DNA from 3 places in the Lelliottia sp. EB106-05-01-XG201 genome. Region 2 is predicted to be linked to each of the others. Evidence: predicted binding sites of a transcription regulator. Region 2 holds the regulator's gene; each other region holds the start of a gene.
The links. Region 2 encodes Fur, which represses iron uptake genes when iron is present. Its sites were predicted from a motif close to ATAATAATGAGAACNACTATCAA; they were not measured.
Positions count from the first base shown of each region.

Region 1: the regulator Fur is predicted to act here: its motif matches at 6,896-6,918, upstream of sodA (superoxide dismutase [Mn]).
Region 3: the regulator Fur is predicted to act here: its motif matches at 4,403-4,425, upstream of AC3WS9_RS09310 (TonB-dependent siderophore receptor).

Region 1 covers NZ_JBYTDV010000001.1:4,700,576-4,710,549, forward strand. The annotation lists gene yiiM (6-hydroxyaminopurine reductase) at 1-495, opposite strand, end outside; gene AC3WS9_RS21975 (Ig-like domain-containing protein) at 575-5,959, opposite strand; gene sodA (superoxide dismutase [Mn]) at 6,202-6,822, opposite strand; gene rhaT (L-rhamnose/proton symporter RhaT) at 7,114-8,148, shown strand; gene rhaR (HTH-type transcriptional activator RhaR) at 8,149-8,997, opposite strand; gene rhaS (HTH-type transcriptional activator RhaS) at 9,070-9,906, opposite strand.
Region 2 covers NZ_JBYTDV010000001.1:3,291,886-3,301,859, reverse strand. The annotation lists gene nagE (N-acetylglucosamine-specific PTS transporter subunit IIBC) at 156-2,174, shown strand; gene glnS (glutamine--tRNA ligase) at 2,354-4,021, shown strand; gene chiP (chitoporin ChiP) at 4,463-5,863, shown strand; gene chiQ (ChiQ/YbfN family lipoprotein) at 5,910-6,239, shown strand; gene fur (ferric iron uptake transcriptional regulator) at 6,345-6,791, opposite strand; gene fldA (flavodoxin FldA) at 7,085-7,615, opposite strand; gene ybfE (LexA regulated protein) at 7,773-8,060, opposite strand; gene ybfF (esterase) at 8,190-8,963, opposite strand; gene seqA (replication initiation negative regulator SeqA) at 9,147-9,689, shown strand; gene pgm (phosphoglucomutase (alpha-D-glucose-1,6-bisphosphate-dependent)) at 9,714-9,974, shown strand, end outside.
Region 3 covers NZ_JBYTDV010000001.1:1,994,134-2,004,107, forward strand. The annotation lists gene AC3WS9_RS09285 (potassium/proton antiporter) at 1-1,367, opposite strand, end outside; gene ldcA (muramoyltetrapeptide carboxypeptidase) at 1,465-2,379, opposite strand; gene emtA (membrane-bound lytic murein transglycosylase EmtA) at 2,491-3,102, shown strand; gene ycgR (flagellar brake protein YcgR) at 3,140-3,871, opposite strand; gene AC3WS9_RS09305 (GlsB/YeaQ/YmgE family stress response membrane protein) at 4,080-4,334, shown strand; gene AC3WS9_RS09310 (TonB-dependent siderophore receptor) at 4,445-6,547, shown strand; gene AC3WS9_RS09315 (alpha,alpha-trehalase) at 6,655-8,346, opposite strand; gene AC3WS9_RS09320 (carbohydrate porin) at 8,763-9,974, shown strand, end outside.

The sequences.
Region 1 (9,974 bases), 1.4 Mb from region 2:
CCTCGACGCCAGCTCCAGCGGCGCATCCGCCGACACCTGCCCTGCCAGAACCACCCGATACAGCCAGCCGGTTTTACCCGCCGTTTGCAGCTGCGCGGACATATCGCTGATGCCGAAATGGTAGTTCAGCTTAAAGCACGGCGAACGCGGCTGCGTCACCTGAATCAACGCATCACCCCAGCGGAAAATATCGCCGATAAACACGTTCTGCTCGGTCATCCCGTCCGTCGACAGATTTTCACCAAACGCCGGGGCAACGAACAGATCCGCCTGCTCGGGAAATTCCCGCGCCCAGTGCTGATAGTGCTCGCGCGGATAGTGGCACAGCGCGCGCTCTGGCCCGCCGTGGATTTTCTTCTCGGCTTGCTCATCTCCCGCCAGCCCGAGTTCGGTCAGAGTCAGTTCACCGTCGACCTGTACTTTGGCAATGGCGCTCGGGCGACTGCCGTCGTAGTCTCTGATCTTCCCTGTAAACACATTCACCGGATAGCGCATGGTTCGTTGCTCCTTGAGGCAAAAAAAAGCGAGCCCTCAGACTCGCTTTTCCCTCTTCTGCGTGCAAGCTTTTTTGCCGCTATTGCACCGTCAGATCGACCGTCAGTTTATAGTCAAACGTATAGCTGGAGTGCCAGTCTTCGCCCCGGAAATTGATAATCCCGATGTAGTGCCCGGCTGGTAACGTCGGGTTATCCGCCTTATCGAAGGTAAAGACCGCATAGATTGGCGCATCGGTCACCTGACAGGTTACCGCAGCGTTCAGTGGCCGCCGCGTACAATATGACTGGCGATAGCCTTTAACATTCACGCTGTACTGCTTGCCATCGGTGGCGACCAGGGCAACAGGCGTGGAGACACTCGCATAGCCCGAAGGCGCCCAGTCCAGTGACGTGGGTCCCACGGTCGGCGAGACGGTCACGAACCCTTGCGACGGGAAACCGACGATAGGCGGCGATTTGTATTCCGAGGTGGCAGAGTTAATCACCCAGCTATCGTTGATGTTATTGATAAACACCACGTTATCCACTTTCAGCGTTGAGCCACCCGCAGAAGCTTGTGCTGTGACGGCGGCCAGGCCGATGTCGTGACCTGAAAGGCTGACGTACGCCACGCCGTCATTGCTGGTCAGGGTGCTTGCTGCCGTCAGCTTGTTGAGTGACGTCGTCCACACCACTTCCGCATTCGGCACCAGGTTACCGTGGGAATCTTTCACTGTGGCGGTATATTTCACCGCGTCCGCGCCGTTAGCCGCGACGGTTGTTTTATCCGACGTTAATGTCACCACCGTGGCGGTTTTGCTGTCGCCGATAAAACTCACTTTGGCGGCGTGCATCACTCCCCCCGTGACCGGCAGCGTTGCGGTAACCACCGCATCCCCGGCCTGGGTTGTCGAGCCCAGAATGCTCGCATTCCCCATCGCGTCGGTGACGCTGCTGGTCCCGCTGAGCGCCAGAGAGGCGCTGTCGCTGCTCCAGTTGACCGTGACGCCCGACAGATTATTCCCGTTACCGTCCTTCACGTTGGTCACCCAGGTCACTTTCTCCTGGCCGTCCGCAACGGCCTTCGTTTTATCCGCTTTCAGGGTCTTAAGCGTTGCGCTGCGCGGATCGGCAATGTAATCGACCGTCACCGTTTGCTTGCTGTTGTTGATCCCCACGCCGACCACCGTGGGCTTCGCGGTCGTCGCCATAAACGACGTCTCAGCGATACCATTGATATTGGTCACGCTGGACTCGCCCAACTGGAACACAACGCTGTCGTTGTCCGTGCGCCAGTACACCACCGCGTTGCGGACCGGGTTATCGTTCTCATCTGTGACCAACGCCTGCAGCGAGACGGTATCGACCCCCGCCACCAGGCCTGTCGTCTGACTCGCCACCAGCGACGCCACTTTCTCCGTGGCGGTATCAGATATGTAAACCATTATCGGCGAGGTTTTTTGCGTGCTGTTAAAGGTGGCAACAGCTCTCAGCGGCCCACGGTCTGTCGAGGTTATCGTGACGCTCGACTGGCCATTGGCATCCGTCGGCTGATTGTCCGCTGATAAGCTGTAATCCATCGACGAAATCACCGCATGCCAGCTGACCAGCGCCTGTTTCACCACGTTGCCGTACTGATCTTTCACCACGGTCGTCAGGGTAATGGGATCGCTGCCGTTAGCCGTGGCGGTGTTTTTATCGACATCAATCGCCCCCGGCGTCGCGCTCTGCAGATCGGGCACGATGTCTAAGGCCAGCGTTTTGGGATTCTTGTTGATCGCCCTCGCGGTAATCTGCGTCGGCATGGCCAGCGTGCTGCCATAGGTCACCGAAGCGATCCCATTGCTGTCCGTCATGCTGTTCTCAGCACTGAATTCCCCGCTGGCATTATCGCCGCTCCAGGACACTTTCATGCCCTCGATCGGCAGACCATTGTCGTCTTTCACCACCGCAGTAAGCGTTACGGTATCCCCGCCCGCAGCGATACCCGCCGTTTTATCGGCGGTCAGCACACGCACAGCAGCCGTGGCAACATCTGCGGCAAAAGTGACGGGCTGTGAGGTCTCTTCATCGCCGTTCACGACGCCTTTAACGAGATAGCTACCCAGCTGGTTAGCGCTCAGTTCGACGGAGACCTGCCCTTGAGCGTCGCTGGTTCCTGTGCTTTGCGAGAGCAAACCGGTGGACGGTGTGACCGACCACGTCACGGGAATGTTGTTCAGAGGATTGCCCGTTCTGTCCGTCACCTGGCCGCTGATGATGACTTTATCGACGCCATTCGCCACCGCCGTTGACTTGCTGGTTTTCAGACCACCCAACTGCGCCGTCGAGACATCCCCAATCAACGTCACCACTGGCGCATTCCAGGCCGTGCCGCCCCCGGCTTTGGCGCTGACATTCACATCCCCGGTGGTCTTCGAGGTCATGGTGACGATCGCCACGCCGGTGGCATCCGTCCGGGACGTCGCCCCGGACAATTTCGCCGTCGCAGGCGTCGCCGCCCAGTTCACCAGCTGATCGTTGAGCGGATTCCCCTCGGCATCTTTCACCGTTGCGCTGTACGTCACCGTATCGGCCCCGTTTGCCAGCGCCTGAGTTTTATCGACCGTCACCGCCGTCACTTTGGCCGTAGCCGTATCGGCGATAAAGGTCATTTCCGCCGAGTTCACCGCCGCGCCCGTCGTTGAACTGGCCGACACCACCACCGTGCCAGGATGTTCAGAGGTCACAGTGATGACGCTCTCGCCCTGCGCGTTTGCCGTGGTCTGCGCGTCACTCAACGTGGCCTGCCCCTGAACCACCGTCCATTTCAGCGGCGCTGTCGCCACCGGATGATCGCTGGCATCGACCACTTTTGCCGTCAGCGTCACCCGATCGTTACCATTCGCCGTAGCCTGGGTTTTGTCGACCTGTACGGATTTGGCGGTGGCCGTGGTGCTGTCAGAGGTAAAGCTCAGCGTGGCCGAGGTCTGCGTTTGTTCCCCCAGCTTCGCCGAAACCTCCAGCGCTTCGACGGTGGATGAGGTCAGGCTGGCACTGGCTTCGCCCTTGTCGTCCGTCATCGCCGTTGCAGCGGAGAGATGCGCCGTGGCGCTGGCCGCCTGCCAGGTCACTTTTGCCCCTTGAACCGGGTTTTTATTGGCATCGACGACTTTCACATTCAGGCCGATCCCATCCTGGCCGTTAGCCAGCCCGGAGGTTTTGCTGGCGGAGATCGCGCCCATCACCGCGCTGTCGGCATCGGCGGTGAAGGTTAATGTCTTCGATGACACCGCTGCGCTGCTGCCCGTCGCGGCAGAAATCACCGCGTCACCGGCCTGCGCCGCCGTCAGCGAGATTGTCGCCACGCCGTTGTCATCCGTGGTGCTCTGGCTGTCCGACAAGTGGACGGCGTTCGTAGACGAAGCAATCGCCCATTTAACCGGCTGGTTAGCCAGCGGATGTTCACTCGCATCGACCACGTGGGCGCTGAGGGTAATCGTCTCCTGCCCGTTCGCCTTCGCGCGCAGCTTGTCCGCGTCCACCTCGGCCACTTTTGCCGTTTGCAGGTCCGTCGTGAACTGCAGGACGCTGCTCTTCACCGTCTCGCCGTTTTCCAGCCCGGCGGTGACCGTCGCTCCCAGCACCGCTTTGCTGGTCAACATCACCGTCGCATGGCCCTGCGCGTCACTCACGCTTTGCTCTGCCGATAAAACCGCGTCGGGATTATCCACCTGCCACGTCACCGGCACGCCCGCTACGGGCTGGTTAGTGCGCGTGTTGGTCACCTGCGCCGTCAGGGTTATCGCATCCTGGCCGTTCGCCAGCGCGGCCGGTTTGGTCGCATCCAGCTGGACGAAGTGATACTGCGTATTGGCCGCCAGCAGCGTGATGGTCGCCTTGCTGAGCAGCGTGCTGTTATAGCGAGACTGAATGATGACCGTACCCGGCGTCGTGCCGCTGGTGTAGGTGCTGACGTAGATGCCAGGGCTTTGTTCGACGAATGGCGTCATTTTTTCGCTCGTGGATGGCGCGGCGCTCAGGCGTTTAACGCTCATCTTTTTCGCACTGACGGGATGGATGAGCTGGGCGCTAAGCTGATCGGCTACGCCGCCGATCGGTTTTCCGGTTCCGGACATAACCGTCAATGTCACCGGCGTGGAGCTGACGCCGTCGGCAATGAGATTATCGCTGGAGACGGTGGTCTGCGTGGTCGCCGTCACCGGGTTATAGCCTTTCACTTCCACGCTAATCCAGGCTTTATCTGAGGCGTTACCTTTGCTGTCATAGGCCGTCGCGGACATGACATAAATATTCTTTTCCGCACCCTCTGGCTGATATTCCGGAAGAACAATCGACCATGCGCCGTTGTTTTCACTTATTTTTCCGCCATGGATCATCAGCTCTGAATCCTGCCAGACAATATGACTTAAGGGATATTTCGTGGCTATTTTCACGGCGACAGGTAATGTCTGAGATTCAACCCCTTCAATATGCTGAGGAAGTGAAAGTGAGATTAATTCCTTTTTCCGATACTCCAGCACAATATTATTATTGCGGCTGACCAGATCTAAACGGCTGCCGCGTAATGTCCGACGCGCCTGAACATTATCCGCATCCAGCTGATCGGCAAACGGCACGCCCGCCATCCAGTTAATATTCATTTCGACCTGGCTTTCGTGCTGATCGCCCTTCCCGGCTTTATGATTCACGCCCAACGTCACCAGCGGAACCGGGGTGTAATTCAATCCTGCGGTCACAGCATAGGGGTTGCGCTGGCGCTGGTCTTTATCGCTGCCCATCAACGCCACGTCTTTGCCGTAATACTGCTCCCACATCAGCTGCATGCCCAGCTGCGGGTAAGCGGGCAGATACCCTTCCGCCCGCAGGTCATAGCCGTTCGCCACGCGTTCTTCGTAATCCTCGTGCGCGGTGGAGTCTTTCCAGCCGGAGAGGCGCGCATAGCCGTTGGCGCTGAGTTTGAGATAGTCCCAGCCCAATTCGCCGCCTACGCCGAGACGCTGGTGCGTGTTATCGGAAATCTGTTGATCGTAGAAGGTGTTTACCCCCCACATCCAGCTGTCGGAGAAATGGCGATAGCCGACGCCCAGATTGATCACATTGCGGTCGTCAGCGCGGCGAATGCCTGACTGGGTGAAAATCAGATGCTGATCTTTGTCATAGAGTGGCAGCAGAAAATCGAAGTCAGCGCTGGCGAGCGAAAACTGCCTGTCGACGCCCACGTTGACGCGCGCTGTCCCATACTGCTGGAGCCATTGCTGAACTTCAGAGGTGGCTTTTCCGCTGGTGCTATTGACCAGACTATTAATGACGGCATCCATGCGGTCATTCTGACTTAATAGCGTTCCCGCGGATGAAACATCCGCCGCCAGCGTTTTTTCATCCGCCTGAGCCGGAAAAGAAAATAAGAAAGAATGAAAGACTAATAAATAACAATAGAGAATAATATTCAGAGAGGCTGTTATTTTTCCAGTACCGCGCATAAATACACCTGAAACATCCGGAAATAAGAATTTTCGCAATAATGTCTCAAAAGCGCACGCATTACCAATACAGAACCTGAGGTCTATCCGAAGAATAAATAATACGCCCGTAAATAAAGATAATTTAAAAATAGGCGTTGGGAAAAGTTGAGCATTGGGGAGAGTAGTTTCAGCGTTGCTCAAAAACGCGCAGACAAAAAAAAGCCTGACCCACAGGCCAGGCTTTCGAACTCAGTGATGACTTACTTTTTAGCGGCGAAACGTGCTGCTGCTTCGTCCCAGTTCACCACGTCCCAGAAGGCTTTGATGTAGTCCGGGCGACGGTTCTGGAATTTCAGGTAGTAAGCGTGTTCCCACACGTCCAGGCCCACGATTGGGAAGCCGGATGCGCCAGAGATCGCTTCACCCATCAGCGGGGAGTCCTGGTTCGCAGTGGAAACCACAGCCAGTTTGTCACCTTTCAGTACCAGCCATGCCCAGCCAGAACCGAAACGGGTCGCTGCTGCTTTTTCAAACTCAGCTTTGAAGTTGTCCACGGAACCGAAGTCGCGCTCGATAGCGGCTTTCAGATCACCCTGCAGGGTAGTGCCGGTTTTCAGGCCTTTCCAGAACAGGCTGTGGTTAGCGTGACCGCCGGCGTTGTTACGCAGAACGGTTTTCTTGTCAGCTGGCAGTTGATCCAGTTTGGTGATCAGCTCTTCAGCAGACAGACTGGCGAATTCTGGCAGGCTTTCCAGCGCTGCGTTCGCGTTGTTCACGTAAGTCTGGTGGTGTTTAGTGTGATGGATTTCCATCGTCTGCTTGTCGAAATGCGGTTCCAGTGCGTCATAGGCATACGGCAGGGATGGCAGTGTATAACTCATAATCCTCTCCATTATTGTCGGGCGGCACAGCTGTTAATGCCGCGTAAGCAGTTGGTTCATTATAGTTAATTAAATGATATTGAAAATGATTATCAATGCCGTAGTTTTTATAAGGTTATTCGTTTTTGTACCAATGCCGAATTTGTGAGTCTGCTCACGCGGTTAACGCGCTGATTGCCATAGACAAGAAAAGTGCGGCAACCTTCTGAAGGTTCGCTCGCCGCTTAATTTTTACACTCATCGGGTCGGAGGGAAGCCACCGGCCTATAAAAACGATGAGGACGTAAAAAAATGAATCATGCGATTACGATGGGTATTTTCTGGCATTTGATAGGCGCAGCCAGTGCAGCCTGTTTCTATGCCCCGTTTAAAAAGGTGAAACACTGGTCATGGGAAACCATGTGGTCCGTGGGCGGTACGGTCTCCTGGCTGATCCTGCCGTGGACCATCAGCGCCATTCTGTTGCCCGATTTCTGGGGGTATTTCTCCTCCTTTAGCGCCTCCACGCTGCTGCCGGTCTTTCTGTTCGGCGCGATGTGGGGCATCGGCAATATCAACTACGGACTGACCATGCGCTATCTCGGGATGTCGATGGGCATCGGGATTGCGATTGGCATCACCCTGATTGTCGGCACGCTGATGACGCCAATCCTGAACGGTAATTTCGACGTGCTGATCAACACCAAAGGCGGCCAGATGACGCTGCTGGGCGTGCTGGTGGCGGTGGTCGGCGTGGGGATTGTCACCCGCGCGGGGCAGTTGAAAGAGCGCAAAATGGGCATTCGCGCGGAAGAGTTCAACCTGAAGAAAGGGCTGGTGCTGGCGGTGATGTGCGGCATTTTCTCCGCCGGGATGTCGTTTGCGATGAACGCCGCCAAACCGATGCACGAAGCGGCGGCTGCGCTGGGCGTGGATCCGCTCTACGTTGCCCTGCCAAGCTACGTAGTGATCATGGGCGGCGGTGCGCTGGTGAACCTCGGCTTCTGCTTCATTCGTCTGGCAAAAGTGAAGAACCTGTCGGTAAAAGCCGACTTCTCGCTGGCAAAACACCTCATCATCAGCAACGTGCTGCTGTCGGCACTCGGCGGCCTGATGTGGTATCTGCAGTTCTTCTTCTATGCCTGGGGCCACGCCAGCATTCCACCGCAGTATGACTACATGAGCTGGATGCTGCACATGAGCTTCTACGTGCTGTGCGGCGGGATTGTCGGGCTGGTGCTGAAAGAGTGGAACAACGCCGGACGGCGTCCGGTGAGCGTGCTGAGTCTGGGTTGCGTGGTGATTATTATTGCCGCCAACATTGTCGGTCTTGGCATGGCGAATTAATCACGCCGCTTTTCGACTGTGATGACGCCACTGAACCGGCGTCATCCCCACCTCGCGATTAAACACCACCGAAAAGTAGTTACTGTCCTCAAAGCCGCAGCGCGTCGAGACCTCACTCACCATCAGCTCCGTATGTTGCAGCAGATACTGCGCGTGGCAGATGCGCAGCTGGCGCAGGTAGTGGTTCACGGTCATGCCCGTCTGGGTGCGGAACTGCTGGCGCAACGCGCGCTCGCTGCACTGCTCCTGCTCACAAAATTTCTCCAGCACAAAGCTGCGGTTCAGACTTCCCGCGAGCGTGGTGATGAGCTTATCCAGCAGCGCTTCCTGCTCGGTGGTTGAAGGGTTGTCCGTGGCGTAGCGGTAGCGTTTGAGGGTCATCACCAACTGGGCGAAGAGAAGCTCGGCCATCTCGTTCGCGCCCGGTTCAGCCTTCTGGCTCTCCTGTTCTAACTGGGTGATGACGTGGCGCACCTGAGTCATGCCGTTGCTGCTCAACCGCCAGTGCGGGGCGGTGTGCGCTTCATTAAATCCGGGGATGTATCCTGCCCAATCGACGTTGAGTTTGAGCCGGTCCGGGCAGTAAATCACGTTCTGTAAAACCAGGTCGTTAACCGAGGCGTAGGAGTGTTTGTCTTCCGCGCGGATATAAAACAGATCGCCGCGGGTGATGCGATACGGGCGGTCGTTGAGGACGTGCAGGCCGTTGCCGCGCCACACCAGCACCAGTTCGCAAAACTCGTGCGTGTGCTCGGCAAAGACGTTTTGCGGATAGCGATCGGCCACCGCGACGGCCTGCCCGGCGTTAGCAAAGAAATCGGTTTTGCGAAGGATTAACGGAGCGCCCACAACACACCTCAACGGCTAATAACCTGCCATTATTAGCCGTTTTGCGCCGAAAAAACGGTGATTGTCCTCGCGTTACTGAAGTGACGCATCCCGTCCCTGGCGGATTTCGCGCGGCGACCAGCTAAATTCCCGGCGAAACAGCGTCGAAAAGTGGTTACTGTCGCCAAACCCGCAGCGATAAGCGATATCCGTGACGCTTTCGTCCGTGTGGCGCAGCAGGTGGCGGGCTTTGATCAGCCGCAGCCGGTTGAGATAGCGCTGCGGCGTCAGGCCCGTGTGCTGCTTGAGCTGGCGATGCAGCGTGCGCAGGGAGAGTGAAAACCTGTCTGCCACCGTCTCCCAGCACACCTCTTCCGCGAAGTGATCTTCCAGCCACGCCATCAGCAGGTTGAGGCGCGCATCGTTGTTTTCCGCCCCTTCCACCAGGCTGCTGCGGCGCAGCAACACCAGCAGCTGCATAAACAGCAGCTCCCGGCTGGCGCGGGCGTGGGTTTCGGCATTGTCTTCGGCGTTTTCCATCTGCCCCACCAACTGACGCACCTGTTGCAGCGTCGACTGATTCACCCGCCAGTGCGACGGGTAATGCCCGTCCTGCTCCTGCGGCAGCAGCTGGTTGAGCCCGGAGAGAAACTGGAACGCATCCGGAGAACGGTAAAGCACGTTGGTCAGGCACAGGTTGTCCGTATGTTCATACAAGTGCCGGTCATGGTCGCGCACGAAGCACACCGTCCCGCCGCTGATGGTGTAGGGCTGGCCGTTGAACACGTGAATGCCCGTCCCGTGCTCAACAATCACAATCTCATGAAAATCATGATGATGTTCAGGAAAGGCCGCCTGAGGCAGCCGCGGCTCGATCGCCACCGGCGAACTTCCTGAAGGGAAAAAATCCACGCTGTGCAGTACGGTCATAACGGCCACCACCAATGAGAAATGTTCTCAAAATAGTAATTAAGGGCCGGGTTTCTCACCTTCAATTT
Region 2 (9,974 bases):
AAACTCACAAAAAATACGTGTTTAATTTGCGATACGAATTAATTTCTCACACACTCAGAATGCCAGTGATTCATCAACTGTATCGATAAGTTAGTGACACAATAAAAAACAGCTGAGAACGTGCCTTAAACGGGGTCTCATAGGGGGAAGCACAAGTGAGTATTCTAGGTTATTTACAAAAGGTTGGTCGCGCACTGATGGTGCCGGTCGCCACGCTGCCAGCGGCAGCAATTCTGATGGGTGTCGGCTACTGGATTGACCCGGTTAGCTGGGGTGGTGACAACGCACTTGCGGCGCTGTTCATCAAGTCGGGTTCCGCCATCATCGACAATATGTCTGTACTGTTCGCGATCGGTGTCGCTTACGGTATGTCCAAAGATAAAGACGGTGCAGCAGCATTAACAGGTTTTGTGGGCTTCCTCGTGTTGACCACACTTTGTTCTCCGGCAGCGGTTGCCATGATTCAGAAGATCCCAGTGGACCAGGTGCCTGCTGCGTTCGGTAAGATCAGCAACCAGTTCGTCGGTATCCTCGTGGGTATCATCTCTGCGGAACTGTATAACCGCTTCAGCGGCGTTGAGCTGCCGAAGGCGCTGTCGTTCTTCAGCGGTCGCCGTCTGGTGCCGATCCTGACCTCCTTCGTCATGATCGCCGTCGCGTTCATCCTGATGTACGTCTGGCCTGTGATCTTCGACGGTCTGGTGAACTTCGGTGAGCACATCCAGAAACTCGGTTCTGCGGGCGCAGGTATCTACGCCTTCTTCAACCGTCTGTTGATTCCGGTCGGTCTGCACCACGCCCTGAACTCCGTGTTCTGGTTTGACGTGGCAGGTATTAACGATATCCCTAACTTCCTCGGCGGCGCACAGTCCATCGAAACAGGTAAAGGCATCGTGGGTATCACCGGTCGTTATCAGGCGGGCTTCTTCCCGATTATGATGTTCGGTCTGCCGGGTGCTGCGCTGGCTATCTATCACTGCGCACGTCCAGAGAACAAAGCGAAAGTTCTGGGTATCATGATGGCGGGCGCATTCGCGGCCTTCTTCACCGGTATCACCGAGCCGCTGGAATTCTCCTTCATGTTCGTGGCGCCGGTTCTGTATGTGATCCACGCCGTGCTGACCGGTATCTCTGTGTTCATCGCAGCGTCAATGCACTGGATTGCAGGCTTCGGCTTCAGTGCGGGTCTGGTGGATATGGTGCTGTCGTCCCGTAACCCGCTGGCGACTCACTGGTGGATGCTGATCCCTCAGGGCCTGGTGTTCTTCGTGATTTACTACGTGGTGTTCCGCTTCACTATCACCAAATTCAACCTGATGACTCCGGGTCGCGAGCTGGCTGTTGCCGGTAGCGAAGCCGATGGTCAGGACGTGAATGTGAGCGGTGATAAAGAGCAGGACGTTGCAGGCCTGGCGCGTCAGTACATCGCCGCAGTCGGTGGTTCTGACAACCTGACCGGTATCGACGCCTGTATCACCCGTCTTCGCCTCAGCGTGAAAGATTCTTCTCTGGTTAACGAAGCACTGGCTAAACGTCTGGGCGCATCCGGTGTGATTCGTCTGAACAAAACCAGCGTGCAGATTATCGTGGGCTTCGTGGCAGAAAAAATCGCTAACGCCATGAAAACCACCGGTCCGGTAGCTGCTTCTGAAGCTGCTCCTGTCACCGCTGCACCTGTAGCTGCAAAACCACAGGCGGTTCCTAACGCCACCACCATCGCGGCGCTGGTTTCTCCAGTCACTGGCGAAGTGGTTGCCCTGGAGCAGGTTCCTGATGAAGCGTTCGCCAGCAAAGCGGTCGGTGATGGCGTGGCTGTGAAACCAACGGAAAAAACCGTGGTTTCTCCGGCAGCCGGTACCATCGTGAAAATTTTCAACACCAACCATGCCTTCTGCCTCGAAACGGAGAAGGGTGCTGAGATCGTGGTTCACATGGGTATCGACACCGTTGCCCTGGGTGGTCAAGGCTTCACGCGTCTGGTTGAAGAGGGTGCCGAAGTGGTGGCAGGTCAGCCGATTCTGGAAATGGATCTGGACTTCCTGAACGCCAATGCGCGCTCCATGATTAGCCCGGTTGTTTGCAGCAACATCGACGACTTTAGCGGTCTGGTTCTCCAGGCGAAAGGTCAGGTCGTTGCTGGTCAAACGCCACTGTACGAGATTAAAGGCAAGTAATCGCTCCTGAGTAGAGTCATGCCTTAAGCGGCGGGGGTTATCCTCCGCCGCTTTTTTTTGCAGCAATCCTCCCCAATATTCACTTCAAAGCCGTTTTTTGCATAACTAAAGGTTGTCACTACGTCCGGCTTATAAGATCATATGCCGTTATACGTTGTTGACGCTTTGAGGAATCCACGATGAGTGAGGCTGAAGCCCGCCCGAGTAACTTTATTCGCCAGATCATCGATGAAGATCTGGCCAGTGGTAAGCACACCACAGTTCATACCCGTTTCCCGCCGGAGCCAAACGGCTACCTGCATATCGGTCATGCGAAATCGATCTGCCTGAACTTCGGCATCGCGCAAGACTACCAGGGCCAATGCAACCTGCGTTTCGATGACACCAACCCAGTTAAAGAAGACATCGAATACGTTGAGTCCATCAAGAACGACGTGCAATGGTTAGGCTTCACCTGGTCTGGCGATATCTGCTACTCCTCTGACTATTTCGATCAGCTGCACGCCTACGCCGTAGAGCTTATCAACAAAGGCCTGGCCTACGTTGACGAGCTGTCTGCTGACGAAATCCGCGAATACCGTGGCTCGCTGACGGCACCGGGTAAAAACAGCCCGTTCCGCGATCGCAGCGTCGAAGAGAACCTCGCGCTGTTCGAAAAAATGCGTGCCGGTGGCTTCGAAGAGGGCAAAGCCTGTCTGCGTGCCAAAATCGATATGGCGTCGCCGTTCATCGTGATGCGCGACCCGGTGCTGTATCGCATTAAATTTGCCGAGCACCACCAGACCGGCAACAAGTGGTGCATCTACCCGATGTACGACTTCACCCACTGCATCAGTGATGCGCTGGAAGGCATTACGCACTCCCTGTGTACGCTGGAGTTCCAGGACAACCGTCGTCTGTACGACTGGGTGCTGGATAACATCACCATCCCTGTGCATCCGCGTCAGTACGAGTTCTCTCGCCTGAATCTGGAATACACCGTGATGTCCAAGCGTAAGCTGAACCTGCTGGTAACAGACAAGCACGTAGAAGGCTGGGATGACCCACGTATGCCGACCATCTCCGGTCTGCGTCGTCGTGGCTACACTGCGGCCTCTATTCGCGAATTCATCAAGCGTATCGGCGTGACCAAGCAGGACAACACCATTGAGATGGCGTCTCTGGAATCCTGCATTCGCGAAGATCTGAACGAAAACGCACCGCGCGCGATGGCGGTTATCGATCCGGTTAAACTGGTCATCGAAAACTACCCGCAGGGCGAGAGCGAGCAGGTCACCATGCCGAACCATCCGAGCAAACCGGAAATGGGCAGCCGTGAAGTGCCGTTCAGCGCCGAAATATGGATCGACCGTGCTGACTTCCGCGAAGAAGCGAACAAGCAGTACAAGCGTCTGGTGCTGGGCAAAGAAGTTCGCCTGCGCAATGCGTACGTGATCAAAGCTGAGCGCGTTGAGAAAGACGCCGAAGGCAACATCACGACTATCTTCTGTACTTACGACGCCGAGACCCTGAGCAAGGATCCGGCGGACGGACGCAAAGTGAAAGGCGTGATCCACTGGGTGAGCGCAGCACACGCGCTGCCAGTTGAAATTCGTCTGTACGATCGTCTGTTCAGCATTCCGAACCCGGGCGCGGCAGAAGATTTCCTGGCGACCATCAACCAGGAATCATTGGTCATCAAACAGGGTTATGCAGAACCTTCCCTGAAAACGGCCGAAGCAGGTAAAGCATATCAGTTCGAGCGTGAAGGTTACTTCTGTCTTGACAGCCGTTATGCAACCGCTACCAAACTGGTATTTAACCGTACCGTCGGTCTGCGTGACACCTGGGCCAAAATTGGCGAGTAAGCCTGGTCAATGAGAGACAAACGCCGCGCAACGCGGCGTTTTTTTTGCTTATCGATCATGCTTTTACTTTTCGTGCCATTTTTTAACCGCAAAATAACACGTCAATGAGCTGCTACTTATTTTTTTTAATAAAGTTTCCTGTAATACGGAATAAGCCAAATTAAAGTATGTAAGCGCTATCAAATTTCATTACTCCCTGAATTTAACCATATTTTTCCGCTTAAGCCTTGTCGCAGGTGATGTGTTACAAATCACTACCAATTATGTGCACTTCGTCATAATCCTGCGTTTTGCCCACTGAAAAGCATTGATAATTCGCGTCGCGAAAAATAGTCTAAAGGCGGTAGTTAATTCGAGGGTATTACAGACTACCCCTGACCATTTGGTCTTTTAGATTTTTCGCCGTTTAAGGCGCTTTTATTCGTCAAAGAGGAACAATCTATGCGTACGTTCAGTGGCAAACGTAGTGCGCTGGCGCTGGCTATCGCCGGTGTGACAGCAATGTCGGGCTTTATTGCAGCTCCGCAGGCTCAGGCAGCAGGCTTTATCGATGATTCGACACTCACGGGCGGTATCTATTACTGGCAGCGTGAACGTGACCGTAAAGACGTCACCGACGGCGACAAATACAAAGTTAACCTTTCTCACTCCACCTGGAACGCCAACCTGGATTTCCAGTCCGGTTATGCGGCTGATATGTTCGGCCTGGATATTGCTGCTTTCACGGCCATCGAAATGGCGGAAAACGGCGATAGCGCACATCCGAACGAAATCGCGTTCTCCTCCAGCAACAAAGCGTACAAAGAAGACTGGTCTGGCGACAAGAGCGGTATCAGCTTGTATAAAGCGGCGGCAAAATTCAAATACGGTCCAGTATGGGCGCGCGGTGGTTACATTCAGCCAACCGGTCAGACCCTGTTAGCCCCGCACTGGAGCTTCATGCCGGGTACTTACCAGGGCGCGGAAGCCGGGGCGAACTTTGACTACGGCGATGCGGGTGCGTTGAGCTTCTCCTACATGTGGACCAACGAGTACAAAGCGCCGTGGCACATCGAGATGGACAAGTTCTACCAGAACGATAAAAAGACCCGCGTGGAGTATCTGCACTCTCTCGGCGCGAAATACGACTTCAAAAACGACCTCGTGCTGGAAGCAGCGTTTGGTCAGGCGGAAGGTTACGTCGATCAGTATTTCGCCAAAGCCAGCTACAAATTCGATATCGTTGGCGGCCCGCTGACCACCAGCTATCAGTTCTACGGTACGCGCGATAAAGTCAGCGATGGCAGCGTAAACGATCTGTATGACGGCACCGCATGGCTGCAGGCGTTGACCTTCGGCTACAAAATCGGTCAGGTGGATTTACGCCTCGAAGGAACTTACGTCAAAGCCGAAGGGCAGCAGGGCTACTTCCTGCAGCGTATGACACCAACCTACGCCTCTTCCAACGGTCGTCTGGATATCTGGTGGGATAACCGTTCAGACTTCAACGCCGACGGCGAAAAAGCGCTCTTCTTCGGCGCGATGTATGACCTGAAAAACTGGAATCTGCCGGGCTGGGCAGTGGGCGCATCTTACGCCTACGCATGGGACGCGAAGCCGGGCGACATGGCTACGCCAGACGCTTACTACGATCCAAACTATCGCCTGAAAGAGTCCGCTTACAGCCTGGATGCGATGTACACCCTGCAGGACGGTCGCGCGAAAGGCACCATGTTCAAACTGCACTTCACGCAGTATGACAACCACTCTGATATCCCAAGCTACGCAGGCGGTTACGGCAACATCTTCCAGGATGAACGTGACGTGAAATTCATGGTTATCGCACCATTCACCATCTTCTGATGAACTGCCTGGCGGGGTCACACCCGCCGGAATGGAGACCAACATGTTGAAGAAAATTGTAGTGGTGGCGGTACTGGCATCGGGCCTGGTTGCCTGTGCGCAGCCTCAGGCACCGAAAGAAGATTCACGTCTCAAAGAGGCTTACAGCACCTGTATCAACACCGCGGAAGGCTCGCCGGAGAAAATCCAGGCTTGCCAGAGCGTGCTGACGGTACTGAAGAAAGAAAAGGCGCATGAGCAGTTTGCGACGCAAGAGAATGTTCGCGTGATGGATTACCAGGCCTGTATCCAGGCACGTAAAACGGGGAATGGCGAAGCGGTGAAAGCCGATTGCGGCCAGCTCTGGCAGGAAATTCGCAACAACAACGCGCAGTAATCCGCGTTCATTAACGCCCGGCAGCGAGAGCGCGCCGGGCGTTTTTGCATTTATTGCAGGCAAAAAAAAGCCAACCGTCAGGTTGGCTCAGAGTATGAAGCAGAATTATTTTGTATCGTGTGCGTGCTCATTTTCGCGGCAATCGCCTTCAGCACAGTGACCATAAAGATACAGGCTATGGTTGGTCAGACGGATGCCATGTCGGGTGGCAATCTCACGCTGACGTGCTTCGATAGAGTCATCGCTAAACTCAATCACCTTGCCGCAGTCGAGGCAAATCAGGTGATCGTGGTGATGCTGCTGCGTCAGTTCAAAAACGGATTTACCGCCTTCAAAATTATGACGGGTGACAATGCCGGCGTCATCGAACTGGTTCAGAACGCGGTATACGGTCGCCAGCCCAATCTCTTCGCCCATGTCGATCAGACGCTTGTATAAGTCTTCCGCACTGACGTGATGGTTGTCCGGCCCTTGCAGAACTTCCAGGATTTTTAAACGAGGAAGCGTCACTTTCAGGCCAGCCTTCTTTAATGCGGTATTGTTGTCAGTCATGCGGAATCTGTCCTGTTGCTAAACGATTCACTTCCTTAAGAAGTGACAGAAAATGCAGTTGGGATAATGCGTCTCATTATAGAACTGCCATGTCTAAATGAAAACCGCAAGTCTCAAGCAAAGTATGCTTATAAAAACGTGGTATCACCAACAAACTTGTTCGATGGCATCCACTATAACCCTGGGACATTGTACAGGTATGAACGCAAAAGTTAAAAATTTGTAGCAATTATTTTGATTGGAATTATCTATCAATGAGGCATAGCGTATAACGCTACACCTCACAGATTTGATCAGGCGTTCAGAATGTCGTCGAGGTGCAGTTCTTCGCGGATCTGTTTCACCCACTTATCGACGCGCTCTGCGGTCAGCTCTGGCTGACGGTCTTCGTCGATAGCGAGGCCAACAAAGTGGTCGTCATCCGCCAGGCCTTTAGAGGCTTCGAAATGATAGCCCGCCGTTGGCCAGTGGCCGACGATCGCGGCGCCGCGTGGCTCAATGATGTCGCGGATGGTGCCCAGCGCATCACAGAAGTATTCCGCGTAGTCTTCCTGGTCGCCGCAGCCGAAGAGGGCCACAAGCTTGCCGTTGAAATCGACTTCTTCCAGCGTCGGGAAGAAATCATCCCAGTCACACTGCGCTTCGCCGTAGTACCAGGTTGGGATGCCGAGCAGCAGAATATCGTAGCCTTCGAGATCTTCTTTACTGCTCTTAGCAATGTCATGCACGTCGGCAACGTCTTTACCAAGCTGTTTTTGAATGTTTTTTGCGATGTTTTCGGTATTACCGGTATCGCTGCCGAAAAAAATGCCGATGATTGCCATGAGTAAAATAACCTCTTGAAACTTAATGGTATGGTGGCGCAATTTGTCCACGGATAAGGGCAATCATAGCAGAACAGGGAAGTCTGCGGAAACAGCTATCACGCGGGACTGCACTCTGTGCTACATGAAAGGGACAAATGAGTGGATTTTCAAACGATCACCTGGTGCTGCGCCATGCCTGAAGTTGCGCCATCAGCATCTCTTCAATCAGCTCGCTTCGGCTGATTTCGCGGGCGTCGGCCAGTTCACTTAAGGCGTCAGCCGCTTCCGCGTTGAGTTTTAGCTCGACGCGTTTAAGCCCACGACTCTTGTCGCGTTTTAGCTGATTGCGCTTATTGATGCGCAACTGTTCATCACGCGAAAGCGGATTGGTTTTTGGTCGTCCCGGTCGACGTTCAGTCGCGAACAGATCTAATGTCGTGCGGTCCGTTTGTTCTTTGGCCATGATTCAGAGACTTCGGGGGAAAACAAGCAGCCCTGCTATTGCCGGGGCGATGAGCGCGACATCATACATGACGTCAACCTGCACGCCAACGACTGGTGACCCGCAGGCAACCGGTCGCTAGCTTTTTAATCAAATCGCATTATCAGAGAGATAACGACGAATTGCCCGCAGCACGGCTTCCGGTTTTTCGGCGTGAACCCAGTGTCCGGCTCCGGCTACCACATGCGCACGCGCCTGGGGGAATTGCGCCAGCAGCTCATCGCGACAGGCGTCGGTGACGTACGGGGAATTCCCGCCGCGAATAAACAGGGTAGGGTGCGGCCAGGCCGGGACGTTGTCCCAGCCGACAATATGGGAATATTGATCCCACAGCACCGGCACGTTAAAACGCCATCCGCCATCGACGAAGGATTTCAGCAGAAACTGCACTACGCCTTCTTCATCCAGATGTTCGCGCATCACCGCCGCTGCCTGCTGGCGCGTGGAAACGCCCGCCTCGGTCACGGCGTTGATCGCCGCAAAGATTTCGTCATGACGGCGCACGTCGTAATCCACCGGGGCGACATCAATCACCACCAAATGGTCGATACGCTCCGGGGCCAGCGCCGTCAGAGCCATGACCGCTTTGCCGCCCATGGAATGGCCAATCAGCGTGGCTTTCTCGATATGGTTGGCATCGAGGGTATCCAGCAGATCCTGCGCCATCGCGCTATAAGTCATCTCCGGGCTGCGCTCGGAAAGCCCGTGGTTGCGCATATCCACCTGCAGGATATCGTGGTCGGCCACCAGATCGCGGGCCAGCACGCCCAGATTATCGAGGCTGCCAAACAGGCCATGAACCAGTACGATGGGAGAATTATTGTTCGGCGATTGTGCAGATTGCGCTCGGCTATTCAATTTCATGGCAAAGTTCTTTTTTTACGTATGTCAGGTTAGGGTATTATGTTGACCATTCTGCCGCCCGGCTGCAAGGTTCCAGTTTAATCTGACTTTTGCCGCAAGCCTGGCTTGACCCTATCCGCGGTTGGGATTAGCCCTTATAATCCCAACGACTTGTATTCAGATAAGATATTGCACTGGATTAAGATGAAAACAATCGAAGTTGATGATGAGCTCTATCAGTATATTGCCAGCCACACGCGACATATTGGCGAGAGTGCGTCCGACATTTTACGGCGTATGCTGAAATTTTCCGCCGCCTCACAGCCTGCAACTCCGGTTTCTAAAGAGGTTCGTCAGCTGAGCGCTGCTGTTGAAGTCAAAACAGTCGCCCCGGTGAAAGACAAAGTCCGCGCCATGCGTGAACTGCTGCTTTCCGACGAATACGCCGAGCAGAAGAAAGCGGTTAACCGCTTTATGCTGGTGCTGTCTACACTCTATTCACTGGATAACAAAGCGTTTGCCGAAGCCACTGATTCGCTTCATGGCCGTACCCGCGTCTACTTCGCGGGCGACGAGCAGACGCTGCTTGCCAACGGCAATCAAACCAAACCTAAACATGTCCCTGGTACGCCGTACTGGGTGATCACCAATACCAACACCGGACGCAAATGCAGCATGGTCGAACACATCATGCAGTCGATGCAATTCCCGGCGGAATTGATTGAAAAGGTTTGCGGTACCATTTAACCCTTGCACAGGAAGGACCAGGCAATGGCAAATCACGAACGTGCGGGTCAGCCTGCACAACAAAGCGATTTGATTAACGTCGCTCAACTCACCGCGCAGTACTACGTGCTGAAGCCGGAAGTGGGCAACGCAGAACACGCAGTGAAGTTTGGTACGTCTGGCCACCGCGGCAGCGCGGCGCGCCATAGCTTTAACGAACCGCATATTCTGGCCATTGCCCAGGCCATCGCGGAAGAGCGCGCGAAAAATGGCGTGACCGGTCCGTGCTATGTCGGGAAAGACACC
Region 3 (9,974 bases), 1.3 Mb from region 2:
GTCGGGTGCAGCAGGGCGTTATCGCGAAACAGCGCCGCAATCCGCGTTTCCGTCGGCATATGCAGGTCGCGAAGCGACGCGCCCACGCACCATTTATCGGCGCTCAGCTGGTAAACAAACTGCTCCCACGGGTTTTCCGGATGAATATCCAGCCCGACGCGTGAAACCGGCAGCCCAACCGGCGGTACCACCACTTTGGCTTTTTTCGCCGCCCATCCGAGAGACGTCCCCTGGAACAGGAGCGACACCAGCACCACGAAGAAGGCGACGTTGAAGAACAGGCGGGAGTTATCCAGACCGGCCATCATCGGGAAGACCGCCAGAATGATCGGCACCGCCCCGCGCAGGCCCACCCAGCTGATAAATATCCGCTCACGCAGGTTAAACCCGCGGAACGGCAGCAGCCCGGCGAACACCGACAGCGGACGGGCGAAGAAGATCATCCATGCCGAGAGGATCAGCGCCGGAATGGCAATCGGCAGCAGATCCGACGGCGTCACCAGCAGGCCGAGCACCAGGAACATGCCGATTTGCGCCAGCCACGCCAGGCCGTCGAAGTTCTGCAAAATGGCGTGGCGGTTGCGGATCGGACGATTGCCCAGCAGGAAGCCGCACAGATAAACGGCGAGAATACCGCTGCCGTCCATCGCCGTGGTGAGGGCGAAAATCAGGATCCCGCCGCTCAGGGCCAGCAGCGGATACAGCCCGGCAGGCAGGGAGATACGGTTAATCATCTGCTGCAGCAGATACCCGCCGGAAAGGCCAATCACAATCCCGAGGCCAAACTGCTGGAGAATATGCCAGGCAAACATCCAGCTCAGGCCGGTTTCGTGCGCCTGAATCATCTCGATCAGCGTGATAGTGAGAAACACCGCCATCGGATCGTTGCTGCCGGATTCAATCTCCAGCGTCGAGCCAACGCGTTCGTTCAGCCCTTTACCGCCGAGCAGAGAAAAGACCGCCGCCGCATCGGTCGAGCCGACAATGGCGCCGATCAGCAAGCCTTCCATGATATTCAGATGAAACAGCCAGGCGGCCATCATCCCGGTCAGGCCGGAAGTAATCAGTACACCAACGGTCGCCAGCGACAGCGCCGGGCCGAGTGCCACGCGAAAGGAGCTGGCCTGGGTGCGCATCCCGCCGTCCAGCAAAATGACCGCCAGCGCGAGGTTACTCACCATGTAGGCGAAGGGATAATTATCGAATGGAATACCGCCGATGCCGTCGATACCCGCGAGCATGCCGATGGCCAGGAAGATAACAAGGATAGGTATGCCGAGACGCGAAGAAAATGAACTTAATAAAATACTGCAGGTTACTAATACTGAACCCAGAATGAAAAGACTGATTATCGCTGCGGCATCCAATGTTGTCTTACTCCCACCTCAATGTTGTGACTGTTACTAAAACCCTATCATATTAACGACAGAAACAGCGTTTTATTGAGGTGGAAATACGGCTTTTTTATGCCTTTAAGACAGGATGACCGCTCAGAGTTAACCGGCTTCCCGCCTGCGAGTGCGAAAGCGTCGCCTGAGCGCCGAGCGGCAGCGTCACCGTCTGCTGTTCGTGACCAAACGCCAGCCCGCTGATGACCGGAATATCCACGCGCGTACGCAGATAATCGATCATCGTTTCAAGCGTATAACCCGCATCGTAATCGTTCGGCGTCGCGCCGCTAAAACTGCCCAACACCACGGCGCGCTGACGGTCGAGAATCCCCGCGTGCTTCAGCTGCAACAGCATGCGTTCGACGCGGAACGGATGTTCATTGATGTCTTCCAGCACCAGAATGCCGTTGTCGACTTTAGGCAGCCACGGCGTGCCGATAAGCGACACCAGCATCGCCAGATTGCCGCCCCACAGCTGTCCCTGGGTTTCACACGCCGGGCCATCGCCTTGCCACTCCACGCTAAACGTTGGGTTTTGCAGCGCGCGCCAGAAGTGCTCCTCGGTAAAGGCATTCAGCTCCGGCGCGCCGAAATTCCCCGCCAGCATCGGGCCGCTAAAGGTGATGACGTTATGCAGGGCCAGCAGCCCGAGCTGAATCACCGTGAAATCGCTGTGACCGCAAATCAGCAGCGGGTCCTGCTGCTGACGTCGGGCCAGCCCGTCCCAGTCGATCGCGTCCAGTAAGCGGCTCGCGCCGTACCCGCCGCGCACCGCCAGAATAATCTGGTTTTTCCCCTCGAGGGTGGCCAGGTCGTTGATATCAGCCACTCTTTGCTGTTCAGTTCCGGCGAAACGCTGCAGACGGCGGGGGATAATCGTCTGATGAGCGACCCTGTGGCCGGACGCTTCCAGGCGCTGCACGCCAAGCCGGGCGGCGTCCTGGTTAATGCAGTACCCGGACGGGGCAACAAGATGAAACTGAGACATGGCAAATCCTTGCTGAATGAGAAACTAAATGCCTATATCATGCCGCCTGTATGCGGTCTGCTTCAAGGGGCGGATGCTTAACCGCGATGATCGGCTATAAGGATAGATGACGTGAAATTGAGATGGTTTGCTTTTTTGATTGTATTGCTGGCGGGCTGTAGTTCAAAACAGGATTATCAAAATCCGCCGTGGAACCCGGAAGTGCCGGTTAAACGCGCGATGCAGTGGATGCCGATCAGCGAACAGGCCGGTAAGGCGTGGGGCGTCAGTCCGCGTCTGGTGACGGCGATCATTGCGGTCGAATCCGGCGGCAACCCAACGCTGGTGAGCAAATCCAATGCGGTGGGCCTGATGCAGCTGAAAGCCTCCACCGCCGGGCGCGAAGTTTACCGCTACATGGGCTGGAGCGGGCAGCCGTCCACCAGTGAGCTGAAAAACCCGGAGCGCAATATCTCCATGGGGACCGCCTATCTGAGCATTCTGGAACACGGGGTGCTGAAAGGCATCGAAGATCCGGAAGTAATGCAGTATGCGCTGGTGGTGTCGTACGTGAACGGGGCGGGGGCGTTACTGCGCACCTTCTCGTCGGATCGCAAAAAGGCCATCAGTGAGATTAACGGCATGGATAAAGACGAGTTCTTTGATCATGTGGTGAACAATCACCCGGCACCACAGGCACCACGCTATATCTGGAAAGTGCAGAAAGCGATGGACGCCATGTAATGCCGTAGCCGGGCAGCGAGCCGCTGTCCGGCGCGTTTCAGAGCACCTTATTCGCGCGCTCCCGTGCTTCTCGCTCCAGCGAGAAAATAATTCTCTGCAGTTCCCTTTCAGCCCCAGGCCCGACATTCAAAAAGCGAAAGCTCAGCCGCGGTGTGGTGATGGTCTCATTTTTGCTGTCGACCACCTTGCGTTCGCTGATCGCAATCAGCTGCGCGTCAAAGTAAAAACGTCCCCAGCCAGCCATATCCAGTTCAATCTGTGAAAAACGCATCCCTTCCACCAGTCCGTCCGGTCGTGGTGTGTCCATCAGTGCGCCCATCCCGCCGAGTGACAGGTCGAAGAGGCGAAAGCGGATCTCTTTTTTGTCCGGCATTTTGGCCTTACAAAAATAGGAGGGGTGCAGCGGGGCGTTAATACGAAAATACTCCCGGCGCTGGACAAACCACAGGCTGTCCGGCAGCGGAGTAATAAACGCCGGCAGATTGAGATATTCGCCTTGTTCCACATGCGGCAGGACAAACTCAACCTTCGCCCCTTTGGTTTCTGCCAGCACGGAGATGTTTTTCGCACGCAGTACCGCCCGGTTCTCATACTCCTGGCTGCCGAGGTCAATCACCAGACGCTCCGGTGTCGCTTCCAGGATCCTGCTTATGAACTGATTTGTAGCCCAACTGATGCGCACAGGCACTTCGCCCTTGTGCAGGTCGCGTAATACACCTAATACAGCCAGCGGATTTTGCTTCAGGAACTGCTCACTGTAATTACTCACGCCGAATGGCTCCTCGATTGTCTGACGGACTGTCCCAGAAGTATCGGCAATGGTGAGCGGAACTTAATACAAACCGGTGATTTTTTTTCAAAATTGAGAGGTAATTAAGTCGGTGAGAAGAAAACGGTTTTAGCGCGGTGACCTATACTTAAGTCACTTGCGCGAAACATTTTCAGCGCATGCATTTCATCTGCAAGAGGGCATCGCAATGGGTATCATCGCCTGGATTGTCTTTGGTCTTATCGCCGGCGTTATCGCAAAATTCATTATGCCGGGACGTGATGGTGGCGGTTTCATTCTGACCTGCGTGCTGGGGGTCATCGGTGCGGTAGTCGGTGGCTGGCTGGCGACCATGTTTGGCGTCGGTGGCAGCGTCAGCGGCTTTAATCTGCACAGTTTCCTGGTGGCTGTCGTGGGCGCAATCGTCGTCCTGGCGGTTTTCCGCCTGCTCAGACGGGCATAAACAGCGAAACGGCTCTCACTGAGGGCCGTTTTTTTTGCCCCCATATTGCTTTGTTAATCGAAATGAGAATAATTGTCGTTCTTTGTATCATCTAATAATAAGACGACAATATGAACACCTCGCGTTTTGCAGTATGTGCGTTGGCAGGAGCCGTTTCACTGGCGTTGCAAACCTGTGCGTTTGCGGAAGAATCCACGATAGTCGTGACCGGATCAGAGCAGGGCAGCGCGCTTCCGGAGTGGACCAACAGCGCCACCAAATCAGCGGTGGCCGAAAGTAAAACCCCACAGGTCATCAATACCATTTCCGCCACCGAGATCGAACAGCGCCACGCGAATTCGGTCAACGAAATCCTGCGCTATGCCCCGGGCGTGTCGACGGAAGTGCGCGGCAACACCTCCTACATGAGCGAATATAAAATTCGCGGATTCACCGTCGAGCAGGAGTATTACAACGGCCTGCAGCTGCCGTACAACGTCACCGGGAACACCAAAGCGCGCATCGATCCGCTGCTGATCGAGAGCGTCGATATCCTCAAAGGCCCGGCTTCCGTGCTCTACGGCGGCGGCTCACCGGGCGGGCTGGTCAATATTCAGGGCAAAAAACCGCAAAAAGCGGCGCAGACGGAAGTGGGCTTTACTACCGGCACGCGTAACCTGAAAGAGGGGTATCTCGACTCCACCGGGCAGATCGCCAGCAGCGACTGGAACTACCGTCTGCTGGGTAAAGCGACGGAGGGCGACGATCAGCCGCACACCACCCGCACGGAAAACTACCTGGTGGCCCCGTCCGTCACCTGGCAGCCGGACAGCAAAACGCGCCTGACCCTTGACGCGCTGGCGCAAAACTCCCCGAGCCTGACGCCATCTAACCCGCTGCCGCTCTCTTACCTGCGCTCGAAATATGCCGATCGCCGCGATTATGCTGGCGACGAGTGGAGCGGTTTCAAACAGCGCCAGTGGATGCTGGGCTACAGCTTTGAACACGAGTTCGACAGCGGCTGGGGCTTCAACCAGAAAGCGCGCTATTTCGATGTGGACACGCACCAGCGCAGCATCTACTCCACCGGACCGGGCGCACAAGTCTATGAGCTGAACCGCTTTGCCTATACCACCGATGAAGATCTGCAGAGCTTTAATATCGATAACCAGGTCACCAAAACGCTTGAGCTGGGCGACTGGAAACATCATCTGCTGGCGGGGTTTGACTACCAGAAGCTGAACTCGCACTTCCACTATCGCTACGCGTCCAACACACCGGGCATCGACATGCGCGACCCGGACTACTCGCAGGTTAACGACGGGGCGCTCGGTCTTTACACCGCGCAGAAAAACCGCCTGAGCTATCAGCAGAACGGCTACTACCTGCAGGACCAGATTGAATTCGGCGGCCTGAACCTGCTCGGCAGTCTGCGCTACGACGACTACCGTTCAGTCACTACCGATTATCTGCAAAACGGTGATAAAGCCTGGGTGTCGCAGGATCGCGTCACCAAACGTCTGGGGGCGCTGTACGCCTTCGAAAACGGCATTTCACCGTTTATCAGCTACTCCGAAGGCTTTGCGCCGGTCTCGCCGCAGGGCACGCTGACGGCGAAAGATGTCAAACCGACCACCAGCAAACAGGTGGAAGGCGGGGTGAAATACCTGCTGGAGGAGTACGCCACCACCTTTACCGCCTCGGTGTTCAACATCCGCCAGAAAAACGTGGTCACCAGCGATCCGGGCTTCCTCAATTATCGCCAGACTGGCGAGGTGGAGTCGAAAGGGGCAGAGCTGTCGGCCATCAGCCGTCCAACGGATAACCTGACGCTGATTGCCAACTACGCCTACACCCACGCGATTAACACCGAGGATGAGAAGTACAAAGGCAAACGCCCGACGCAGGTGCCGGAAAACGCCTTTAATCTTTGGGGGGATTACACCTTCGACAGCGCGCCGCTGAAAGGGCTGAACCTCGGCGCAGGGGCGCGCTACACCGGGCCGATGGAGATCGCGCCGACCAACGATCGGGGCAAACTGGGTGGCACGACGCAGTACGACCTGGCCGCCTCGTATCAGATGGGTGAAATCATGCCGTCGCTGGCCGGGCTGACCCTGAAAGCCAGCGCGCAGAACATCACCAACAAAGAGACCTTCACCTGCTACGACACGACCAACTGCTGGATTGGGCGGGATCGCACGGTGCAGGTGGGGGCGAGTTATAGTTTCTGAGTTTTCCCCTCACCCTAACCCTCTCCCAAAGGGAGAGGGAACTCGCTTGCTTTTCTCCCTCTCCCCGTGGGAGAGGGCCGGGGTGAGGGCATCAGACCGCACAACTCCTACTGCGCTGCACTCTTCTCCACCGGCGCCACATCATCATTCGCCGCCGGCTGCGTCGCCGGCAAGCTGTCGCACGGTTTCTCTTTCGGGCACACCAGGTCCAGCATCTTCAGCGTCACGCCGTTGGTCCAGCCGAAGCCGTCCTGCAGCGGATACTCACCGCCGCCTCCGCCGGTCCCGGTGGTTGACACATCATATTTCTCGACCAGTTTCTGCTCGCGATCGTAGGTGTGCTGCACGTTAGTCAGGAAGCGCCAGGTGACATCCATCGCCACTTTCTTGTGACCATAGTTCTGCAACCCTTCGGCGGCCACCCACTGCAACGGTGCCCAACCGTTCGGCGCATCCCACTGCTGCCCGCTGTTAATCGTGGTGGTGGTGACACCACCCGGTTTCAACAGGCGCGAGGCGGTAGCGCTGGCGACTTTATCCGCCCGCTCTTTGGACGCCGCGTTGACATACAGCGGGAACAGGGCGGCGGCGGTTAGCTGATTGCGCACCTTTTTGCTCTTCAGATCGTAATCCGCATACCAGCCCTCTTTGTCATTCCACAGATGGCTCTCAATCGCTTTTTGCCGCGCACTGGCCAGCGCTTCATAGCGATTGGCACGCTCGGTATCCCCGGATTCCTGAGAAGCTTTCGCGAGCAGTTTTTCCATCTTGAACAGCAGGGCGTTCAGATCCACCGGCACAATGCTGGTGGTGCGAATAGTGCCGAGTTTTTGCGGATCGTCCATCCAGCGCGAGCTAAAGTCCCAGCCGGACGCCGCGGCGGAGCGCAGGTCGCGGTAGATCTCAGTCGCCGGGCGGTTCGGATTATTTTTGGCGGTGTTGACATCATCCAGCCAGGATTCCGGGCGCGGCGTGTCGCGATCGTCCCAGTAGCGATTCAGAATCGATCCGTCATCCAGTTTCACCACTCGCTTGTTGGCCTGACCGGGCTGCAGCGTCTCCACGCCTTGCATCCAGTAGCTGTACTCTTTTTCCATCTGCGGCAGGTAAGTTTTCAGCGCGTCCTTGTCGTGCGTCGCCAGCAGTTCGACCATCAGGGCGAAGAACGGCGGCTGGGAGCGGCTCAGATAATAGCTGCGGTTGCCGTTGGGGATATGACCGAAGTTGTCCAGCTCATAGCCGAAGTTCGCCACCATATCGCTGATTTTGTCCCAGTGGTCGCTCTCCGCCAGCCCCAGCATGGTGAAATAACTGTCCCAGTAATAGACCTCGCGGAAACGCCCGCCCGGCACCACGTAAGGCTTCGGCAGCGGCAGCAGAGAATCCCATTTGTCTGCCTTATCGGTGGTGCGCGTCAGCACCGGCCAAAGGCCGTCGATATGCTCGCGCAGGCTCTGTCCGGCAGGGGGAACGTACTTCTCGCCTTCGCCCGGCAGGGTGAAATTCACCTCCACGAAGTGGCGCAGGTCAAAACCGCGCTGCTGATGCTGCATACGATAATCCGCCAGAATCATCAGCGGATCGCTTTTCGGTACCGCATCAGCGAAGGTTTTTTGATCGGGGAACAGTTTGGCGCTTTGCACGTCGCTAAACAGGGGGCCGAGCAGAATATCTGGCGACTGTTTTTGCCCGGAAGGTAACTCATCAGCAACGCTCATTGCAGCGACGCTCAGCAGCGCGCACCCTAATGCCACGCGCAGCGCAAGCGGTGCGGGACGGCGCATCTCGGTTCTCGTCATCGGTCTTCTCCTTTTTATTCGCGAGCAGCGTCGCCGCTGCCGTCAATCACCTGAAAACCTTAGACGAATCTGACGGGTTTCGCGTGTCGAACCTCCCATTTTTCACAGTTCCAGACTCTTTACCCGTATCAGGATAAGCGGATATTTAACGTTAATAGATTTACTTGGTTTATTAATTTTAAATATTTATAGGCGCCGTAATTATATTTTTTATTTTTCTTTATGGGTTGCTGTAATTATAAGTGTGATCTCGCGCGTGCTCCGTTATTGAATTTCTCACTAAAGGCTTCTTCACGATCACATAAATAAAAAATCATAATCAACAGGTGAAAAAACGTAATGGAACCCGCCGCCCTGATTAGGCGAAATACCGAAGCTGTTCAGGAATGTCATAATAATTTATCAGGAAGGGATCCATGAGAATAAAACTTATTGTTTTGGCCGTCAGCGCACTCTGTTCCGCTGGGATCAATGCCGCACAGAATTCCCCCGATCTGGAAGAAAAACTCGCGCAGCTGGAAGCGCGTCTGGAAAAAGCCGAAAGCCGGGCAGAAAAGGCCGAGGCGCAAATTGAGCAATTAGAGAAAAACCAAACCGTGGCGGCAAAAAATCAGCCGACCGTGGCGGTGCAGTCCGCCGAGCCGGTGAGCGCCGCCGCATTACCCAAACTCACGCTCTCGGGCTATGGGGATATTAAATTTTATGGCGACGTCGAATTTAATATGGATGCCGCCAGCCGAAGTGGCGCATTAACCTCGATTAAAACCAGTGCTAACAAGGACTGGGCATCGGGAAATAATGAACGCTGGGATATTAACGGCCGTCTGCTGTTAGGGTTTGATGGATATCGCCGAATGGAGGACGGTAATTTCGCCGGATTCTCCGTCCAGCCGCTGGCGGATCTGACGGGTAAAATGAATCTCGATGATGCGGTGTTCTTCTTCGGCAACGAAAATAACTGGAAGATTAAAGTCGGCCGCTTCGAAGCCTACGATATGTTCCCGCTGAACCAGGATACCTTTATTGAGTACTCCGGGAATACCGCCAACGATCTCTACAGCGACGGCTACGGTTATATCTACATGATGAAAGAGGGTCGAGGCCGTAGCGACAGCGGCGGCAATTTCCTGATGAGTAAAACCCTCGATAACTGGTATTTCGAGGTCAACACTCTGCTGGAAAACGGCAGCACGCTGTTTGTCGATAAGCAGTATCACGGCATCGATCTCGATAACGACAAAAACGTCGCCTACGTCCGGCCGGTGATTTCATGGCAGAGCGGGCGCTTCTCCACGGCGGTGGCGATGGAGAGCAACCTTGTCAACAACGCCTACGGCTATCGCGACGCGTCCGGGCAGTGGGTCGATCAGTCCGATCGTACCGGGTATGGCCTGACGATGACCTGGAACGGGCAAAAAACCGATCCGGAAGAGGGCGTGGTGGTAAATCTCAACACCGCCTACATGGACGCCACGGATGAAACCGACTTTACCGCCGGGACTAATGCCCTGTGGCATAACTTCGAGCTGGGCTACATCTATGCCCACAACCAGGTGGATAAATTCAACTCTGCGAATGTATTCGACAACTGCGACAACGACTGCTGGATAACCGATCCGGGCGACTAC